Linked DNA regions of Luteibacter rhizovicinus DSM 16549. The main gene of each other region encodes a partner of the protein of the gene in region 2 in a complex. Links are inferred from orthologs where the notes say so. Each region holds a gene or a part of one and is shown on either strand. Other genes may lie near its edges. The genes, in order: BJI69_RS12665 and xseA.

Region 1 (8,596 bases), 2.5 Mb from region 2 along the record:
CTCGAACTCGGGATCGGCTGGTAAGCGGTTGGTGTGACAGGGCGGCGGGTTCATCCGCCGCCCCTTTAAAAGGAGAGCCCGGCTAACGCCGGGCTTTTTCTTTTTGCGACCCCGCCCCCTGTGGGAGCCCACCCCCTGTGGGAGCCGATTCATCGGCGATAACCCGGTCGCCGCAACCCCGGACACCCGTCCGGACGCCCCACATATCGTCCGCGGACACGGACACCTTGTCTGATCACTTCGCGAAAACCGCACAGGAATGCGCCCTGCAGCGGATTTCTCCCGTTGGCACGCCCGATGCAAAGGTATCTACGACTCCACCTCAAACATCGTCTAAAGGACAACGACCATGAAATTCGAAACCGCCATGCTGCACACCTTCTTCGCCGCCAGCGTCCTGACCTGCCTGCTGATGCTGGGTGCCTTCGTCGCTTCGCCCACCACGCATGTCGCGTCGGCTGCCGCGTTCGTTGTCGCTGATCGCTAAGTTGTCTCGGGAAAAGGGACGGGCTGAAACACCCTCGTGTTGATGCTCTTTGCAGTCTCCGATAACGTCGCCAGGAAGACTCGTCCCATGGACATCACAAATGAATCGTCCTCTGAGCGACGGCGAAAGACAGCTTGTCTGCTGGATGCTCGAGCATGGTTCGGTCACAGCAGCTGGCTTCCTGCCTCAAGTTGATCTGCTCGAAGTCTCGCCGTGGAAGTGCCAGTGCGGCTGTGCAAGCCTTCAATTTGAAATCAACGGTTATCCTGCGCCGGTGGGCGGCATGCGACCTTTGGCGGAATACACCTTCCAGGCGGGACTGGAGCGGAGCGGCATTTTCGTCTACGAACAAGCGAGTCGGCTTGCAGGCGTTGAGGTCTACGGGTTGACCGGAGAAGCGGCGAAGACGCTTCCTTCCGTTAGCGAACTCGAGCTTTTCGGCGACTGAGTGCTTCTTTCCCGTTCGTTCCTCAAAGAACAAAAAAAGCCGGCGCTCTGAAGCGCCGGCTTTTTTTTAAGAGCATCGCCGATGAATCGGCTCCTACAGGGAGAGTGGAGCTCAGGTTTCGTCGTCGCCCGTGCCGGCTTCGAGTTCCTTGATGATCCGGTAGAGCTCACGGAACGCATGCAGCGGCTTGCTCGCTTCGCGTTCGGCCTTGGCCTGGCGGACGAGGGAGCGCAGGTGCTGGCGATCGAGTTGCGGGTATTCGTCGAACAGTTCGCCGAGGGCGACGTCGCCGCCTTCCATCAGCTTTTCGCGGCGCGCTTCCAGGCGATGCATGTGCGCGGCTTCCTGGCGCTGGCGGTCGCGGTCTTCGCCGAGTGCGGCGCGCGCATCGGTGAAGGCCTCATCGCCGTGGCGACGCATCTGCTTGGCAAGGAACGCCAGCTGGCGCTTGTGGGCGATGTGGGCGGTGACCTTACGCGTCCGGCCGATCTCGTCGACGATATCTTCAGGCAGCTTCAGCTTGGGGATGCGGCTGGGCGGTAGCTCGACCAGCTGCTTGGCGAGCTTGAGCATGTCGAGCGCGTTGCGGCGCAGTTCGCTGCGGCTCGGGCCGAAGTCTTCTTCTTCGTCGTCCTTCTTCGGGCGATCGTCGTAGGGCTTCATGGCTGGGTCTCCGGCGTGGCGAATAGGTCGGTGGCTTCACCTTCGAAGGCGAAACGGGGTTGCGTGCGACCGTCGTGCTCGACGGTCTCGGCGAACATGGCGGCGGGGCGTACCCACAGGCCGTGCTCACCGTAGAGGGCCTGGTAAACCACGAGTTCTTCCATGGTTTCGCTATGCCGGGCGGTGCCCAGCACGCGGTAGGGCATGCCCTTGAAGTGGCGGTAGAAGCCGACACGGATGCTCATATGGGTTCCATGGCACCATGCGCGGTGCGTTGCTTTTTAATCGGGTGACGCGACCCCATCTGGATGGGATTGGCCGCGTGCGGCCTGCCATTCTAACCGCCAGCCCCCCGGGAAGCCCACGTGAGCCTCGTTTCCACCGTCGACAGCAGTCAGCAGGACCTCGATCGCCTCGCCACCCTGGCCGAGGACACCATCCGCAGGGCCCGCGCCGCCGGGGCAACCCAGGCCGAGGTATCCGCCAGTGTCGATGTCGGCCTGAACGTGAATGTCCGCCTGGGCGAGGTCGAAACCGTCGAACACACGCGGGACCGCGGCTTCGCCCTCACCGTGTACTTCGGTCAGCGCAAGGGATCGGCGAGCACGGCCGACCTCAATCCGGACTCGATTCAGGCCACGATCGACCAGGCCTGCGCCATTGCCCGGTTCACCGAGGACGACCCGGCCTCCGGCCTGGCCGAGGCCGATCGCATGGCCACGAGCTTCCCGGACCTCGACCTCTGGCACCCTTGGGACCTGGACGTGGATCGCGCGATTGCCCTGGGTCAGGAGATCGAGGACGCGGGTCGTGCCATCGCCGGCATCACCAACTCCGATGGCTCGAGCGTGAGCGCTGGCCAGAGTCTGTCGGTCTATGCCAATTCCCACGGCTTCCTCGGACGCGAACGGGGCACCCGGCATTCCCTGTCGGTCGCCCTGATCGCCGGTGACGATGACGACGGCATGCAGCGCGACTATTGGTACGACAGCCAGCGCCGTGCCGCCGATTTCATGGATCCCGCCGCGATCGGCCGCAAGGCCGCCGAGCGCACCCTGGCTCGACTCAATGCGCGTCGCCTGGGTACCCGTCAGGCACCGGTGTTGTTCGCCCCCGAGATTTCCCGTTCGCTGATCGGCCATCTGCTCGGCGCCGTGAGCGGCGGATCGCTTTATCGCCGCTCCAGCTTCCTGCTCGACCACGTCGGCAAGCAGATCCTGCCGTCGTGGTTCCGCATCGATGAGAAACCTCTCATTCCGCGTGCCATGGGCTCGTCGGTCTTCGATGCCGAAGGCGTCGCCACGATCGATGCCCCGCTGATCGTCGATGGCGTGCTCTCGCGCTACATCCTCGGCAGTTATTCGGCACGCAAGCTCGGCCTGACCTCCACCGGCAACGCGGGCGGCGTGCACAACCTGCTGGTGAAGACGGGCGATGACGACTTCGCCGGCATGCTGCGGAAGCTCGGTACGGGCCTTCTCGTCACCGAGGTGATGGGGCAGGGCGTGTCCATCATTACCGGCGATTATTCGCGCGGTGCGTCGGGCTTCTGGGTGGAAAACGGCGAGATCGCCTATCCGGTCGAAGAGATCACCATCGCCGCCAACCTACGCGACATGTACGCCAATCTGGTGGCCGTGGGTAACGACGTGGACCGTCGCTCGCACATCCTCACCGGATCCTGGCTGATCGAAAACATGACGATCGCCGGCGAGTGATCGAGGCGCGCCGCCCCTCGCGGGGCGGCATGTGCCGTAAGGACGGCTTGACACGCCCCCGGCGCTCTCCGACAGTGGGCCTGACATCGCCACCGGAGTCGCACCATGAGTACGCCGTCCGACCAGATTCCACCGTCGCCCCCGCCGAGCCCACCGCCTTACGAGCCGGTTCCGCCGGTGTCCCACGGGAACGACGACAAGAACCTCGCGATGCTCACGCATCTCTCGGGATTCCTGTTCAGCATCATCGTTCCGTTGATCGTGTGGCTGATCAACAAGGACCGGTCCGACAAGTCCTATCTCGTAACCGAGTCCAAGGAAGCCCTGAACTTCCAGCTCACCGTCCTTTTGGGCTACGTGATCTGCTGGATCCTCACGGTCATCCTGATCGGTGCTTTCCTGCATGTGGTGCTGTGGATCCTCAACATCGTCTTCTGCATCCTTGCCGCCGTGCGCGTCAGCCAGTCGGGCAGCTACCGCTATCCGTTCGCGTTGCGGCTGGTTAGCTGAGTTGTCGCAAACAGGGTGACGAAGAGCCCGCGTTAGCGGGCTCTTTTTTTGGAAGGACCGCCACTTCGCGGCGCGTGTATCAGCGGCGTTCGCCGCCTCGCGCTCGCGTGGGTGTGGGAGTCGCGGTCGGGTTGGCCCTTGGGGCCGCCGGCGCAGCTCTTCGAGGCGGGCCGTAGCAACGCGCTCGCTCCGGCCGATCACTGAGCGGCCCTCAGCTTATGCGGCCCCAAGGGCTTTGCTCCTCGCGGCTTTCGCTAGCGATGACCGCAGCGGCATCCCCGCTCCGTTGGCTTTTCGCCGATGAATCGGCTCCCACATGGCTTCATCGCCGATGAATCGGCTCCCACAATGGAAGCATGAGCCCGCGCAGCGGGCTGTCCGATCAGTGCGCGCGCTGGGCGGAGTAACGCGCCAGGTCGGCGAGCCATTCGCCGCGTGTGCCGAGTGGTTCGATGGCGTCGAGGGCATCGCGGACGAGGGTGTCGAGGCGCTCGCGTGAGGCGGGCAGGCCGATGATCGACGGGAAGGTGGGCTTGTCGGCGGCGGCGTCCTTGCCGGCGGTCTTGCCGATAACGGCGGATTCGCCTTCCACGTCGAGGATGTCGTCGCGCACCTGGAAAGCCAGGCCCACGGCATGACCGTAACGGTCCAGGCGGCTGAGCAGGTCGGGATCGGTGCAGCCGGCTGCGAGGGCGCCCAGGCGCACCGAAGCGCGAATGAGGGCGCCGGTCTTGTAGGCGTGCATGCGCTCGAGATCCACCAGTGACAGCTTCTGGCCCACCGCGGAAAGATCGAAAGCCTGGCCGCCGGCCATGCCCTCGGCGCCGCAGGCGGCGCCGAGGGCGCGCAGCATGGCGATGCGCGCCAGCGGATCGTCATGGTCGCCGTGCGGCGTGGCGAGGATCTCGAAAGCCAGCGCCTGCAGTGCGTCACCGGCGAGGATCGCCATGGCTTCGCCGTAGACGATGTGGCAGGTGGGCCGGCCGCGACGCAGGGCGTCGTCGTCCATCGCCGGCAGGTCGTCGTGCACCAGCGAATACGCGTGGATGATCTCCACGGCGCAGGCGGGTGCATCGAGGATGCCGTCGTCGCGGCCGAGTGCGTGCCCGGCTGCGTAGACCAGCAGCGGGCGCAGGCGTTTGCCACCGCCGAGGACGGCGTAGCGCATGGCGCCATGCAGTTCCACGGGAGGAAGGTCGCCGCCGGGCAACGCGCGCGCCAGCGCCTCGTCAGCCCGGCCGACCAGCGCCTTCAGTGGCGCCGGCAGGTCAGTCGATGTGGGAATCAAAGGGTTCGGCGGTCTCGGGGGCTTCGGGATCGAGCAGCAGGCGCACGCGCAGTTCAGCCTGCTCGAGTGCCGTTTGGCAGTGCCGGTAAAGGCCGATGCCGCGCTCGAACGATTTGAGCGATTCGTCGAGGCTCAACTCGCCGCCTTCCATGCGCGTGACCAGTTGCTCGAGCTCGTCGAGCGAATGCTCGAATTCGGCAATGGATGACGCGGGTGCAACAGGGGCGGGGGACTTCGGCATGCCCGCAAAATTAGCTCACATGGCCTTTTTGATCAATCGGAAACGCCGCGCTGCCATACCGGCAAGGCACCTATTCCGTCGAACAAAGCCTTACCGCGATCGTTCATCCAGCGGTCGCCGACCGCGATCAGGCTGCCGTTTTCGCACAGCAGGGGCATGCGCGGTCGCCGCCAGGGCGGCACGGCGCCTTCCTGGAAAAGATCGCGCAGTTCCTTGGTGATGTGGTTGCCTGCGGTGCGAATCCGGTCGCCGCCGCGCCGGTAGCGCACGGTGAGCGGTTCGGCGAGGCGCGCGCCGCCCAGCGTCAGCACGCCGCCGCCGGGCAGGGCCATCGGTTCGCCGTGCCACAGGCCCGTCCATGCCTCGTCGAACGGCTGGTACCGGGACATGGCCCACAACCGCCCCTTCCAGACGCGAACTTCCGTGTCCTGCCAGCCGACGAGTGGCAGGCGTTCTGCCGAGGCCTCGCGTATCTGCCGCTCGAGCGCCTCTCGCTGCGCCGTCGTCGGTGCGCTCAGGCCAGTGGCGTGCAGCCAGTGGTCCAGCAGCGGGGCGCGCCAGGCCGGGCGCAGGTCGAGCCATTCACGGGCGTCGAGGGTGTTCTCGTCGCGGCGCAGGTGGTCGAGTGCATCGATCCAGCTCTCACGCAAGGCGTCCGCCGCCTCCCGGCACAGGCGCGCGCTGTGCGTGATGCTGACGGGTGCCTGCGGCCATTGCGCGATCAGGGCGGGCATGACGGTGGCGCGGAGGTAGCCCCGTGCGATGCGCGGGTCGTCGTTGGAGGGGTCGTGCAGGGTCGACAGTCCATGTGTGGCGACATGGTCGAGCAGCGCGGCACGCGGGAGATCCAGCAGCGGGCGCCACAGCATCCCGGCGGCGAGCGGGCGCATCGCCTGCATCCCCGCCAGTCCGTCCGGACCCGCGCCACGCATCAGCTTGAGCAGCACGGTTTCCATCTGGTCGTCGCGATGGTGGGCGAGCACGATGTGTTCGCCGGGCCTCAGCGCCGCAGCGAAGGCGTCGTGGCGTGCGCGTCGCGCAGCGGCCTCGATGCCTTCGCCGCGCGTTAGGTCCACGGTGACTCGTACCACCTCGATCGGCACACCAAGCGAATCGCACATCCGGCGGCAGTGCACGGCCCAGGTGGCGCTATCGGCATGCAGCCCGTGGTCGACATGCAAGGCGCGCAGCGCCGGCCGCGGCATCTGGCCGGCGAGTGCGTGCAGCAGCGCGGTGGAGTCCGGGCCGCCACTGAAGGCGACGACAAGCGCAACGCCCGGCACGTCGTCCAGGGCTGCGGTGAGGTGATCGATCAGCGAGACGTTCATTTACCTTTGGCACGGAGGCGAACGAAGAGATGCCTTGCGTTGCCGATCGCGCGCTCCTCGACCTCGAACAGGCCGATGCCGTGGATCAGCCCGCTCAGTTTCGAGTAACCGTAGTTGCGCGAGTCGAACTCGGGCGAGCGCTTGTTGATGATGCTGCCGATGGCGCCGAGACTCGCCCAGCCGTTCTCGTCGGAGCCGGCGTCGATGGCGTTGCGGATCAGGTTGACCAGCTTGGTGTCGCCGCGCAGCTCGTGCGCGGTGCGCTGTACCGGCGGCTCGGAGGCTTCGTTCTCCACCGTGCCGACGAGCACTTCCGTGTAGACGAACTTGTCGCAAGCGGAGACGAAGGGTTTGGGGGTTTTCTGCTCGCCGAAACCGTAGACCATGAGGCCGGCTTCGCGGATGCGCGAGGCCAGCCGCGTGAAGTCGCTGTCACTGGAGACGATGCAGAAGCCGTCGAAGCGATTGGAGTAAAGCAGGTCCATCGCATCGATGATCATCGCCGAGTCCGTGGCGTTCTTCCCGGAGGTGTAGGCGAACTGCTGGATGGGCTGGATCGAATGATCGAGCAGGGCGGTCTTCCAGCCGTTGAGGTGTGGGCCGGTCCAGTCGCCGTAGATCCGTTTCACATGGGCGGTGCCGTACTTGGCGACTTCGGCGAGCAGGCCGTCGACGATCGCGGGACGCGCGTTATCGGCGTCGATGAGGACGGCGAGCTTATCGGTGACGTCGTTGGCCATGGTTCGATCCGCGTGCGGGGCATGGAAGCCCGATGGTACCCCGCCGCGATGTGTCGAAGCTCAGCCTTCGGTGAAGGCGCCGTAACCGCGCAGACGCTGGTAACGCTTCTCGAGCAGCTTATCGACGCCGAGCGTTTCGAGTGCATCGAGCTCGTTGAGCAGCACGGCCTTGAGGCGAATCGCCATGGACTGGGCGTTGCGGTGTGCACCACCCAGCGGTTCGCGCACGATCTTGTCGATCAGGCCATTTTCGAGCAGGCGCGGGGCCGTGAGACCCATGACTTCGGCGGCGTCCTTGGCCTTGTCGGCGCTCTTCCACAGGATGGAGGCGCAACCTTCCGGGGTGATGACGGAGTAGGTCGAGTACTGCAGCATCAGCGTGCGATCGCCGACGCCGATGGCGAGTGCGCCGCCGGAACCGCCTTCACCGGTCACGGTGCAGATGATCGGCACGCGCAGTTCGGCCATCTCGAGCAGGTTCCGGGCGATGGCCTCGGACTGCCCGCGTTCTTCGGCATTGATACCTGGCCACGCACCGGCGGTGTCGATGAAGGTGAACACCGGGATGCCAAAACGCTCGGCCATCTTGAACAGGCGCAGCGCCTTGCGGTAACCCTCGGGGCGCGGCATGCCGAAGTTGCGCTTCACCTTGGCCTTCGTGTCGCGGCCCTTCTGGTGGCCGACGATCATCACGGAGCGGCCGTTGATCCGGCCGAGGCCGCCGACGATCGCCTGGTCGTCCGCGAACATGCGGTCGCCCTTGAGCTCGTGGAATTCCTCGCACATGGCCTGGATGTAATCCAGCGTGTACGGGCGTGCCGGATGGCGCGACACCTGGCTGACCTGCCAGGGCGTGAGGTTGCGGAAGATCTCGGCGGTCTTGATCTTCAGCTTTTCACGCAGGCGGCCTACTTCCTCGTCGATATTGAATGCCTGCCCGCTGCTGGCGTGGCGAAGCTCTTCGATCTTCGCTTCCAGCTCGGCAATGGGTTGTTCGAAATCGAGGAAGTTGGGATTCATGAAATAGGGTGCATCCGGGCAAGACCGCTGATTATACCTAGTGGCGCCCGGCGCGGTGTGCGCAAGGGTACGGACGACAGAGGATCGGTGTAAGTGATTGAGCGGATTTCTGAAATCCGTGTAGGTCGACCGCCTGATCAGGCGTTGGGCTCG
Region 2 (8,669 bases):
GCAGCGCTTTGTATTGGCGGCGGCGAGGCTACGGCGATCGCCATTGAACTGGTGTGAACCTGGCGTCGATAAACCGGGTGGGCGTTGTTTCCATAACGATCACGCGCTTTCCATGGGCTTTAACCCGCCCTGAAGCAGACCCTTTCGATCTGTAGCTAAGTAATAACAACTCGGCTATTAATACGCCCGCCTAACGGCATTCCACGGCTAAGGAGAAACACCATGAATTTGACGCGTACCCTTCTCGCCTCTGCGCTCGTCGCGCTTCTGGCAGCTTGCAGCAACGGCGCGACGGATTCCGCGCAGGACGCCCAGAAGTCGGCTGCAGATGCACAGCAGCAGGCTGACAAGGCACAGCAGGCCGCGGACCAGTCGCAGAACGCCGCGACCACGCAGGCTGCCGACCAGGCTCAGCAGTCCGCCGACCAGGCCAAGGACGCCGCAGGCCAGGCCCAGGCTGCTGCTTCCGCCTCGACCGCCGGCGGTACGCCGGAAGCCGCCAAGGACGCCGCTGCCAACGCTGCGGACCAGGCCGACAAGTCGGCTGATCAGGCCAAGGACGCTGCGTCCAACGCCAAGAGCGCAAAGGACGACAAGAAGAACTAAGCCTCGGCTTCGTTCTGTAGTCTGAAAACGGCCACCTTCGGGTGGCCGTTTTTTTGTTGCTCTGTGTGGGAGCCGATTCATCGGCGATCCCGCGGCAGCGGGCCAAGCTGCGGCGAGCACCCATTCGCCGATGAATCGGCTCCCACATAAATCGGCTCCCACACGTAGCAATTTGGCGCGCCGCAGCGTTTGCGCACCCGCCCGCCCCGCTATCATGGTCGTTTCGTCCCCGCGCGAACGCCCCCATGCCTATTCTCGACTCGCAGATCGACCCCCGCTCCGCCGACTTCCAGGCTGCCAGCCTGAAGCTGCGGGCGCTCACCGACGACCTGCGCGAAACACTCAGGCGCACGGCCGAAGGCGGCGGTGCCAAGGCACGCGAGAAGCACGTGGCCCGCGGCAAGCTCCTGCCGCGCGAACGCATCCGCGCCCTGCTCGATCCAGGCTCGCCCTTCCTTGAAATCGCGCCGCTCGCGGCGCATGGCATGTATGACGACGCCGCGCCCGCAGCCGGCGTGATCGCCGGCATCGGCCGGGTCATGGGCCAGGAAGTCGTGGTGCTGGCCAACGATGCAACGGTGAAGGGCGGCACGTACTTCCCCATGACGGTGAAAAAACACCTGCGGGCGCAGGAAGTCGCGATGGAAAATCGCCTGCCCTGCGTCTACCTGGTGGATTCCGGCGGCGCGTTCCTGCCGCTGCAGGACGAAGTCTTCCCCGATCGCGAGCACTTCGGCCGGATCTTCTACAACCAGGCACGCATGAGCGCGCAGGGCATCGCGCAGATCGCCGTGGTGATGGGTTCGTGCACCGCGGGCGGTGCCTACGTCCCGGCGATGAGCGACGAAACCATCATCGTGCGCGAACAGGGCACGATCTTCCTTGGCGGTCCGCCGCTGGTCAAAGCCGCCACCGGCGAAGTCGTCGACGCGGAAGCCCTCGGTGGTGCGGATGTGCACACCTCCATCTCGGGCGTGGCCGATCATTTCGCCGAGAACGATACCCACGCGCTGGCGATCGCCCGCGACATCGTCGGTTCGCTCAACCGCATCAAGAAAATGCCGCTTGCCGTGCGTCCTCCCCTGGAGCCGCGCTTTTCCGCCGAGGAACTCTACGGCGTGATCCCCGAGGACACGCGCCGTCCCTTCGATATCCGTGAAGTCATCGCGCGCGTCGTCGACGACTCCGAGTTCCACGAGTTCAAGGCGCGCTACGGCAAGACCCTGGTCACCGGCTTCGCGCACATCCACGGCTACCCCGTGGGTATCGTGGCCAACAATGGCATCCTGTTCGGCGAATCCGCGCAGAAGGGCGCGCATTTCATCGAGCTTTGCAACCAGCGCAACGTGCCGCTGGTGTTCCTGCAGAACATCACCGGTTTCATGGTCGGTCGCAAGTACGAAAACGCAGGCATCGCCAAGGATGGTGCGAAGATGGTCACCGCGGTGGCCTGTTCGCACGTACCCAAGTTCACCGTGGTCATTGGCGGAAGCTTCGGCGCCGGTAACTACGCCATGTGTGGCCGCGCCTATGGCGCACGCTTCCTGTGGATGTGGCCGAACGCGCGCATCAGCGTGATGGGCGGCGAACAGGCGGCGTCCGTGCTCGCCACCGTGCGACGCGACGGTATCGAAGCCGGCGGCGGCAGCTGGAGCGCCGAGGATGAAGAGGCTTTCAAGGCACCCGTGCGCGACCAGTACGAACGCCAGGGCCATCCGTACTACGCCAGTGCGCGCCTGTGGGACGACGGCATCATCGATCCCGCCGACACACGTCGCGTCCTGGGGTTGGCCATCTCGGCGTCGATGAACGCACCGATCGAGCAAGGCCGCTTTGGCGTCTTCCGTATGTAAGCGTTGGGCAGCGTGATAACCTCTCCGGTCCATGTCCGACTTCGACAACCGCCCGACTCCCGAGATCTTCACGCCGTCCGGTCTGAACCGACTGGTGCGCGATCTGCTGGAGGACGCCCTGCCGATGGGCGTGTGGATCGAAGGCGAGCTGTCCAACGTTTCGCGGCCGGCGTCGGGGCATATCTACTTCACCCTGAAGGATGCCAGCGCGCAGGTGCGTTGCGCGATGTTCCGCATGGCGGCGTCGCGGCTACGCTTTCGTCCCACCGACGGCATGCATGTGCTCATGCGCGCCAAAGTCGGCCTGTACGAAGCGCGCGGTGAGTTCCAGCTGGTCGCCGACCATATGGAACCTGCCGGTGAAGGTGCCCTGCAGCGCGAGTTCGAACAGCTCAAGGCGCGGCTGGGCGCGGAAGGATTGTTCGATCAGGATCGCAAGCGCGAGTTGCCGGCCTTTCCACGTCGTATCGGTGTCATCACCTCTCCCACCGGCGCGGCCATCCGCGACGTGCTGAGTGTGCTCGGTCGGCGGTTTGGCCTGGCCGAAGTGGACGTGCTGCCGGTGCCCGTACAGGGTCGCGAGGCGCCACCGGCGATTGCGTCCATGCTGCGTCGTGCATCGGCCAGTGGTCGCTATGACGTGATCCTCCTTACCCGCGGCGGCGGTTCGCTCGAAGATCTCTGGGCCTTCAACGACGAATCCGTCGCACGGGCGATCCACGCCAGCACCGTCCCGGTCGTCTCCGCCGTGGGCCATGAGGTGGATTTCACCATCGCCGACTTCGTCGCCGACTTGCGCGCGGCAACACCGTCCGCCGCCGCGGAACTGCTGGTGCCCGATGGCGCCGATCTCGCGCGCCGGCTCGACCGTCTCCGCCAGCGCATGGCCACCTTGATGGCCCGTCGCCTGCAGGCCGCCGCCCAGCGAGCCGATCACTGGCAGGCACGTCTCAACGCCCAGCGCCCCCAGGCGCGACTGGCGCGCGATGCGCAGCGCCTCGAGGGCCTGCGCCGGCGACTGCTCACATCTGCCAGCCAGGCGAATGCCTTGCGTCGTGCACGCCTCGACCGCTTACAGGCCCGTCTCGCCGCGCAACATCCCAAAGGCCGCCTGGTGCCTTCGACTCAGCGCATCGCCCAGCTGCGCCAGCGCATGGCGACGGCCATGTCGCGCCGCCTGGAACGCGATCGCCTTCGCCTTACCGAGCAAGCCCGCACGTTGCACGCCGTGAGCCCGCTGGCCACGTTGGAGCGCGGCTACGCCATCGTCTTCGATCAGCGGGATGCCGTGGTCAGGCATGCCGGCGATATCGCCGTCGGCGACCGCCTGCGAGTCATGCTTGGCGACGGCGAACTCAAGGTGCGTCGCGAGGACTGATTCAGGAAGCTGGCTTCAGATCGCCGACTACCGTCGGGATCAACTCCGACACTGTCGGGTGAATCGGGACGGCCCATTGCAAGGTGCCGATCGACGCGTCCGCATTCATCATGTCCAGGATGCCGTGGATCGCTTCATCGCCGCCGGTGCCGAGAATCGCCGCGCCGAGGATCTTCTTTGTTTCGGCATCCGCCACGATTTTCATGAAGCCCCAGGTTTCCGCCTTCTCCACCGCGCGCCCGACGCGAGTCATCAGGCGCTTAGAGATCAGTAGCGGTCGACCGGACTTGCGTGCCTGCGTCTCGGTCATGCCGACACGGCCCAGCGGCGGATCCACGTAAAGCGCGTAGCCGAGAATGCGATCGCTGACCTTACGGTCCTCGCCATCGAGCAAGTTGGCCGCGACGATTTCGTAGTCGTTCCACGCCGTATGCGTAAAAGCGCCCTTGCCGTTGCAATCGCCCATGGCCCAGACGCCGTCGGCCGTCGTCTTCAGGTGATCGTCGACCTTGATGTAGCCCTTGTCGTCGATCTCGATACCGGCAGCATCCAGACCCAGGTCGTCAGTATTGGGACGACGACCGACAGCAAGCAACACATGCGTGCCGACCACTTCCGGTGCGCCCTCGGTGCAGTCGACGCCGACCTTTACGCCGCTACCGTGCTTCGCCAGTGTGATGCAGCAGGCATCCGTCCGTACCGCGATGCCTTCCGCTTCGAGAAAGGCGCGGATCTCGGCCGAGACGTCTTCGTCTTCACGGCTGACCAGGCGGGTGTTCTTCTCCACGATGGTCACCTCGGCGCCGAAGCGCCGGTACATCTGCGCGAATTCGAGGCCGATGTAGCTGCCGCCTACGACCACGAGGTGTTCGGGCACGATCTGCAACGGAATGATCGTGCTGTTGGTGAGGTAGTCGACCTGGTCGACACCCGGGAAATCGGGGATGGAGGCCCGACCACCCACGTTAAGAAAGACCTGAGGTGCCTCGAGGGTCTCGCCGTCCACTTCGATGCGCCGCGGTCCTGTAAACCGTGCATGCCCGCGAATCAGTGTCAGCCCCGGCATCGACGCCAGCCAGTCCTCGTTGCCCTTGCGCGAATCGAGGATCACCTTCTGCGCCCGCGCGGCCACGACCGGCATGTCGATGGTGATCTGGCCCACGCCGACGCCGTAGTCGGCGCCACGCTGGGCGTACCGGGCGACGCTGGCACTGGCCACAAGGGTCTTGGTCGGCTTGCAACCGGTATTGACGCAGGTACCGCCCACCAGATGCCGCTCGATGATGGCGACCGTCTTGCCCAGCCCGGTCAAGCGTCCGGCCAGCGCCGGCCCAGCCTGCCCGGCCCCCACGATGATGGCGTCGAAGGTTCGGATCATGGGGGCTCCGCGGGTTGGATGACCGTTGGAGGGTAACCCGCATCGCGGCCGATTGCCTTGCAGGAAAGCCCTGGATGGTGACCCCGGCCCGATTCGAACGGGCGACCTTCCCCTTAGGAGGGGGACGCTCTATCCAGCTGAGCTACGGGGCCAAGGGCGTGAGGATACCGGAGGGGGCCATCACACAGAAACCCTTGCGTGTGGCGGCGAATCAGGTATCGATCGCTTCATACCGCAACACCCCGACCTGCGCGCCTGCCTTCGGTCCGCCGTCTGCCGGATGATTGGCACCGTTCATCACAGGCACGTCGGCGAAGTCGAACGGACTGATGCCGTCGAGACAGGCCACGTTCACGCCGAACTGCGCGTTATTCGACCGACGCTGGTGGAAGGTGTAAATGCCGCACGTCGAGCAAAAATAATGCTTGGCGGTTCCCGTATTGAACTGGTACTCGGTGAGCACGTCCCGGCCCTGCTCGATCGTGATTCCATCGAGCTCGGCCGAAACCGCGACCGCGCCGCGCATGCGGCAATACGAGCAGTTGCAGCGCCGCGCGGTGCGCAGACCGTCGGACAAGGTCACGATGAAGCGGACGGAGCCGCAATGACAGGCGCCGCGGATCTCGGTGATATCGGGGAGCATGGGAGGGCCGGCTTGGGGAAGGTCGGCCCATGGTAATTCGAGTGCGGGCGCGTTGACCTAACGGACGGCCCTGAGCTTCCGGCCCGGCATGGGTGGCACGCGCGCCGGCCGCTTCGCGTCGCTTCCGAAGGGACGCCAGATGCCATCGGCTCCCTCGATCCCGATGCTGGCATCCCCACCATCCGCGGAGGCCCGGTTCACCGCCGAGCGCAAGGCCTCGAAACGGCTGTCGAAGCGCGAAATCACCTGGCCGTTCAGGCTCACGGGCCAGGAGTGACTGTCATCGGGGTGATAGGGAATCTCATAGATCCGGGACATGGGCGCTACCAGCCTTGTGAAGAAACACAAATCCAGCATGGACTTGCGCCAGTGACTGCATGGTCTTCGTAACGTCCCCCGGCAAAGACATCGCAAAGACATCCGTCCCGCGTCGCACAACAGAGTGTGAAGGGTGCGTTTGCTAGAATCCCCGTTTTACCTGTCTCCCTGGAGAGCTTCATGTCCGCCAAGATCCTCGCAGCGCTCGGCCTGAATACGACCGAATCCGGCACCTACCTTGGCCGTGGCGAATGGGCGAGCGGCAGCGGCGCCGGGGCCCTGAGCCCGGTCAATCCGGCCACGGGCGAGGTCATCGCCACCGTGCAGGCCACCAGCGCCACCGACTACGAGACGATCGTCCAGCGCGCGCAGGAAGCCTTCGCCGTATGGCGCACCACCCCGGCTCCGCGCCGCGGCGAAGCCGTGCGCCTGTGCGGTGAGGCCCTGCGCAAGCACAAAGACGCCCTCGGCTCCCTGGTCGCCCTGGAAATGGGCAAGATCAAGCCGGAAGGCGACGGTGAAGTGCAGGAGATGATCGACATCGCCGATTTCGCCGTGGGCCAGAGCCGCATGCTCTACGGCTACACCATGCATTCGGAGCGCCCGGGCCACCGCATGTACGAGCAGTGGCACCCGGTTGGCCTGGTCGGCATCGTCAGCGCGTTCAACTTCCCGGTGGCCGTGTGGGCCTGGAATGCCTTCCTGGCAACCATCTGCGGTGATATCTGCCTGTGGAAGCCGTCGCCGAAGACCCCGCTCTCGGCCATCGCCACCATGAAGATCTGTAACGAAGCCCTGAAGGACGCCGGTTTCCCGGACCTGTTCTTCCTCTTCAACGATGCCGGCACCGAGCTGGCCCAGACCTTCGTGGACGACAAGCGCATTCCGCTGATCAGCTTCACCGGCTCGACCAAGGTCGGCCGCATGGTCGGCGAGCGCGTGTCGCGCCGCATGGGTCGCAGCCTGCTCGAGCTGGGCGGCAACAACGCCATCATCCTGGACAAATCGGCCGACCTGAAGCTGGCCATCCCGGCGATCGTGTTCGGCGCGGTCGGTACGGCCGGCCAGCGCTGCACGAGCACGCGCCGCGTGCTCGTGCACTCGTCCATCCATGACGCCGTGGTCGATACGCTGATCAAGGCGTACGGCCAGGTCGAGCAGAAGATCGGCGACCCGACCCTGTCGACCACGCTGATGGGCCCGCTGAACAGCCCCGAAGCCGTCACGGCGTTCCTTGCCGCCATCGAGCAGGCCAAGGCCGCCGGCGGCACCGTGCGCACGGGCGGCAAGGCGCTGACCGATCGCAAGGGCAACTTCGTCCTGCCGACGATCGTCACCGGCCTGAAGAACACCGACACCGTCGTGCAGACCGAGACCTTCGCCCCGATCCTCTACGTGATGCCGTTCGACACGCTCGACGAAGCCATCGAGCAGCAGAACGCGGTGCCGCAGGGCCTTTCGTCCGCGATCTTCACGCAGGACCTCAAGGCGGCCGAGCAGTATCTGTCGGCGGCCGGTTCGGATTGCGGCATCGCCAACGTCAACATCGGTACCTCCGGTGCGGAGATCGGTGGCGCGTTCGGCGGCGAGAAGGAAACCGGCGGCGGTCGCGAGTCCGGCTCGGACGCGTGGAAGGTCTACATGCGCCGCCAGACCAACACCATCAACTACTCGGACGCGTTGCCGCTGGCCCAGGGCATCAAGTTCGATTTCTGACGAACGGGTGAGGCCATGACCGATTTGCGCTCCACGGATCGTTTCTCCGACCGCGTAGAGGACTACGTCCGCTACCGGCCGGATTACCCGCAGGCGTTGGTCGGCTGGCTTCACGGCCTCGGCGTAACGCCGGCCTGGACCGTCGCCGACGTGGGCGCCGGTACCGGTATCTCCAGCAAACTGTTCCTCGACGGCGGTCACCGCGTGACCGCCGTCGAGCCGAACGCCGCGATGCGTGCGGCGGCCGTGCAGTGGCTGGGTGGCGAAGGTCGCTTCCAGGCGATCGACGGTTCGGCCGAAGCCACGGGACTGACCGATGGCAGCGTCGACCTGGTCACGGTCGCACAAGCCTTCCACTGGTTCGACCACGACGCCGTGAAGCGTGAATTCGCGCGTGTACTCAGCCCGCGCGGCCTCGCCGTGATCTTCTGGAATACACGACGATTGAAAGGCACGCCCTTCCTCGAAGGCTACGAGCGCCTGCTCCATGAATACGGCATCGACTATGTCAGTGTGGCCGAACGCTACGCGGACGACGAGACGATGGCCCGCTGGTACGGCCACGGCTATCGCGGCATGGCCTCGTTCCCTCACGGACAAAAGCTCGACTACGACGCGCTGCTCGGCCGGACGATGTCGTCGTCGTACATGCCCAAGCCAGGCCACCCCAATCACGAACCGCTGCTGTTCGCGCTGCGCTCGCTGTTCGACGCGACGCAAGACGATGGCACGATCGACTTCGATTACGACACCCGCGTGTTCGCGGGCCATCCCACG

The links.
Region 1: the proteins of xseA (region 2) and BJI69_RS12665 are in contact, whole or in part, in a cryo-EM structure (PDB 8TXR), measured with the Escherichia coli proteins. The link is inferred for Luteibacter rhizovicinus DSM 16549 from one-to-one orthologs.

Annotation. Positions count from the first base shown.
Region 1 is NZ_CP017480.1:2,791,307-2,799,902, forward strand. What follows is about bases 3,726-6,493. They hold BJI69_RS12665 (exodeoxyribonuclease VII small subunit), read right to left. Parts: upstream 5,356-6,493; coding sequence 5,095-5,355; downstream 3,726-5,094. Other genes in these bases: BJI69_RS12655 (DUF4870 domain-containing protein), read left to right, coding at 3,726-3,826; BJI69_RS12660 (polyprenyl synthetase family protein), read right to left, coding at 4,209-5,111; tilS (tRNA lysidine(34) synthetase TilS), read right to left, coding at 5,388-6,493. Also shown: BJI69_RS12630 (beta-1,3-glucanase family protein), read left to right, coding at 1-24; BJI69_RS22525 (hypothetical protein), read left to right, coding at 350-487; BJI69_RS12635 (hypothetical protein), read left to right, coding at 588-935; ribosome biogenesis factor YjgA, read right to left, coding at 1,047-1,598; BJI69_RS12645 (DUF1653 domain-containing protein), read right to left, coding at 1,595-1,843; metalloprotease PmbA, read left to right, coding at 1,964-3,316; more of BJI69_RS12655, read left to right, coding at 3,422-3,725; more of tilS, read right to left, coding at 6,494-6,683; BJI69_RS12675 (NYN domain-containing protein), read right to left, coding at 6,680-7,423; BJI69_RS12680 (acetyl-CoA carboxylase carboxyltransferase subunit alpha), read right to left, coding at 7,484-8,443. UniProt on the Escherichia coli protein: Bidirectionally degrades single-stranded DNA into large acid-insoluble oligonucleotides, which are then degraded further into small acid-soluble oligonucleotides.
Region 2 is NZ_CP017480.1:247,098-255,766, forward strand. Bases 1,823-4,663 are described here. They hold xseA (exodeoxyribonuclease VII large subunit), read left to right. Parts: upstream 1,823-2,490; coding sequence 2,491-3,837; downstream 3,838-4,663. Other genes in these bases: BJI69_RS01235 (carboxyl transferase domain-containing protein), read left to right, coding at 1,823-2,459; BJI69_RS01245 (FAD-containing oxidoreductase), read right to left, coding at 3,839-4,663. Outside these bases: BJI69_RS01225 (thiolase family protein), read left to right, coding at 1-57; BJI69_RS01230 (hypothetical protein), read left to right, coding at 223-606; more of BJI69_RS01235, read left to right, coding at 852-1,822; more of BJI69_RS01245, read right to left, coding at 4,664-5,215; BJI69_RS01255 (GFA family protein), read right to left, coding at 5,427-5,858; BJI69_RS01260 (hypothetical protein), read right to left, coding at 5,916-6,176; amaB (L-piperidine-6-carboxylate dehydrogenase), read left to right, coding at 6,357-7,892; BJI69_RS01270 (class I SAM-dependent methyltransferase), read left to right, coding at 7,908-8,669. UniProt on the Escherichia coli protein: Bidirectionally degrades single-stranded DNA into large acid-insoluble oligonucleotides, which are then degraded further into small acid-soluble oligonucleotides.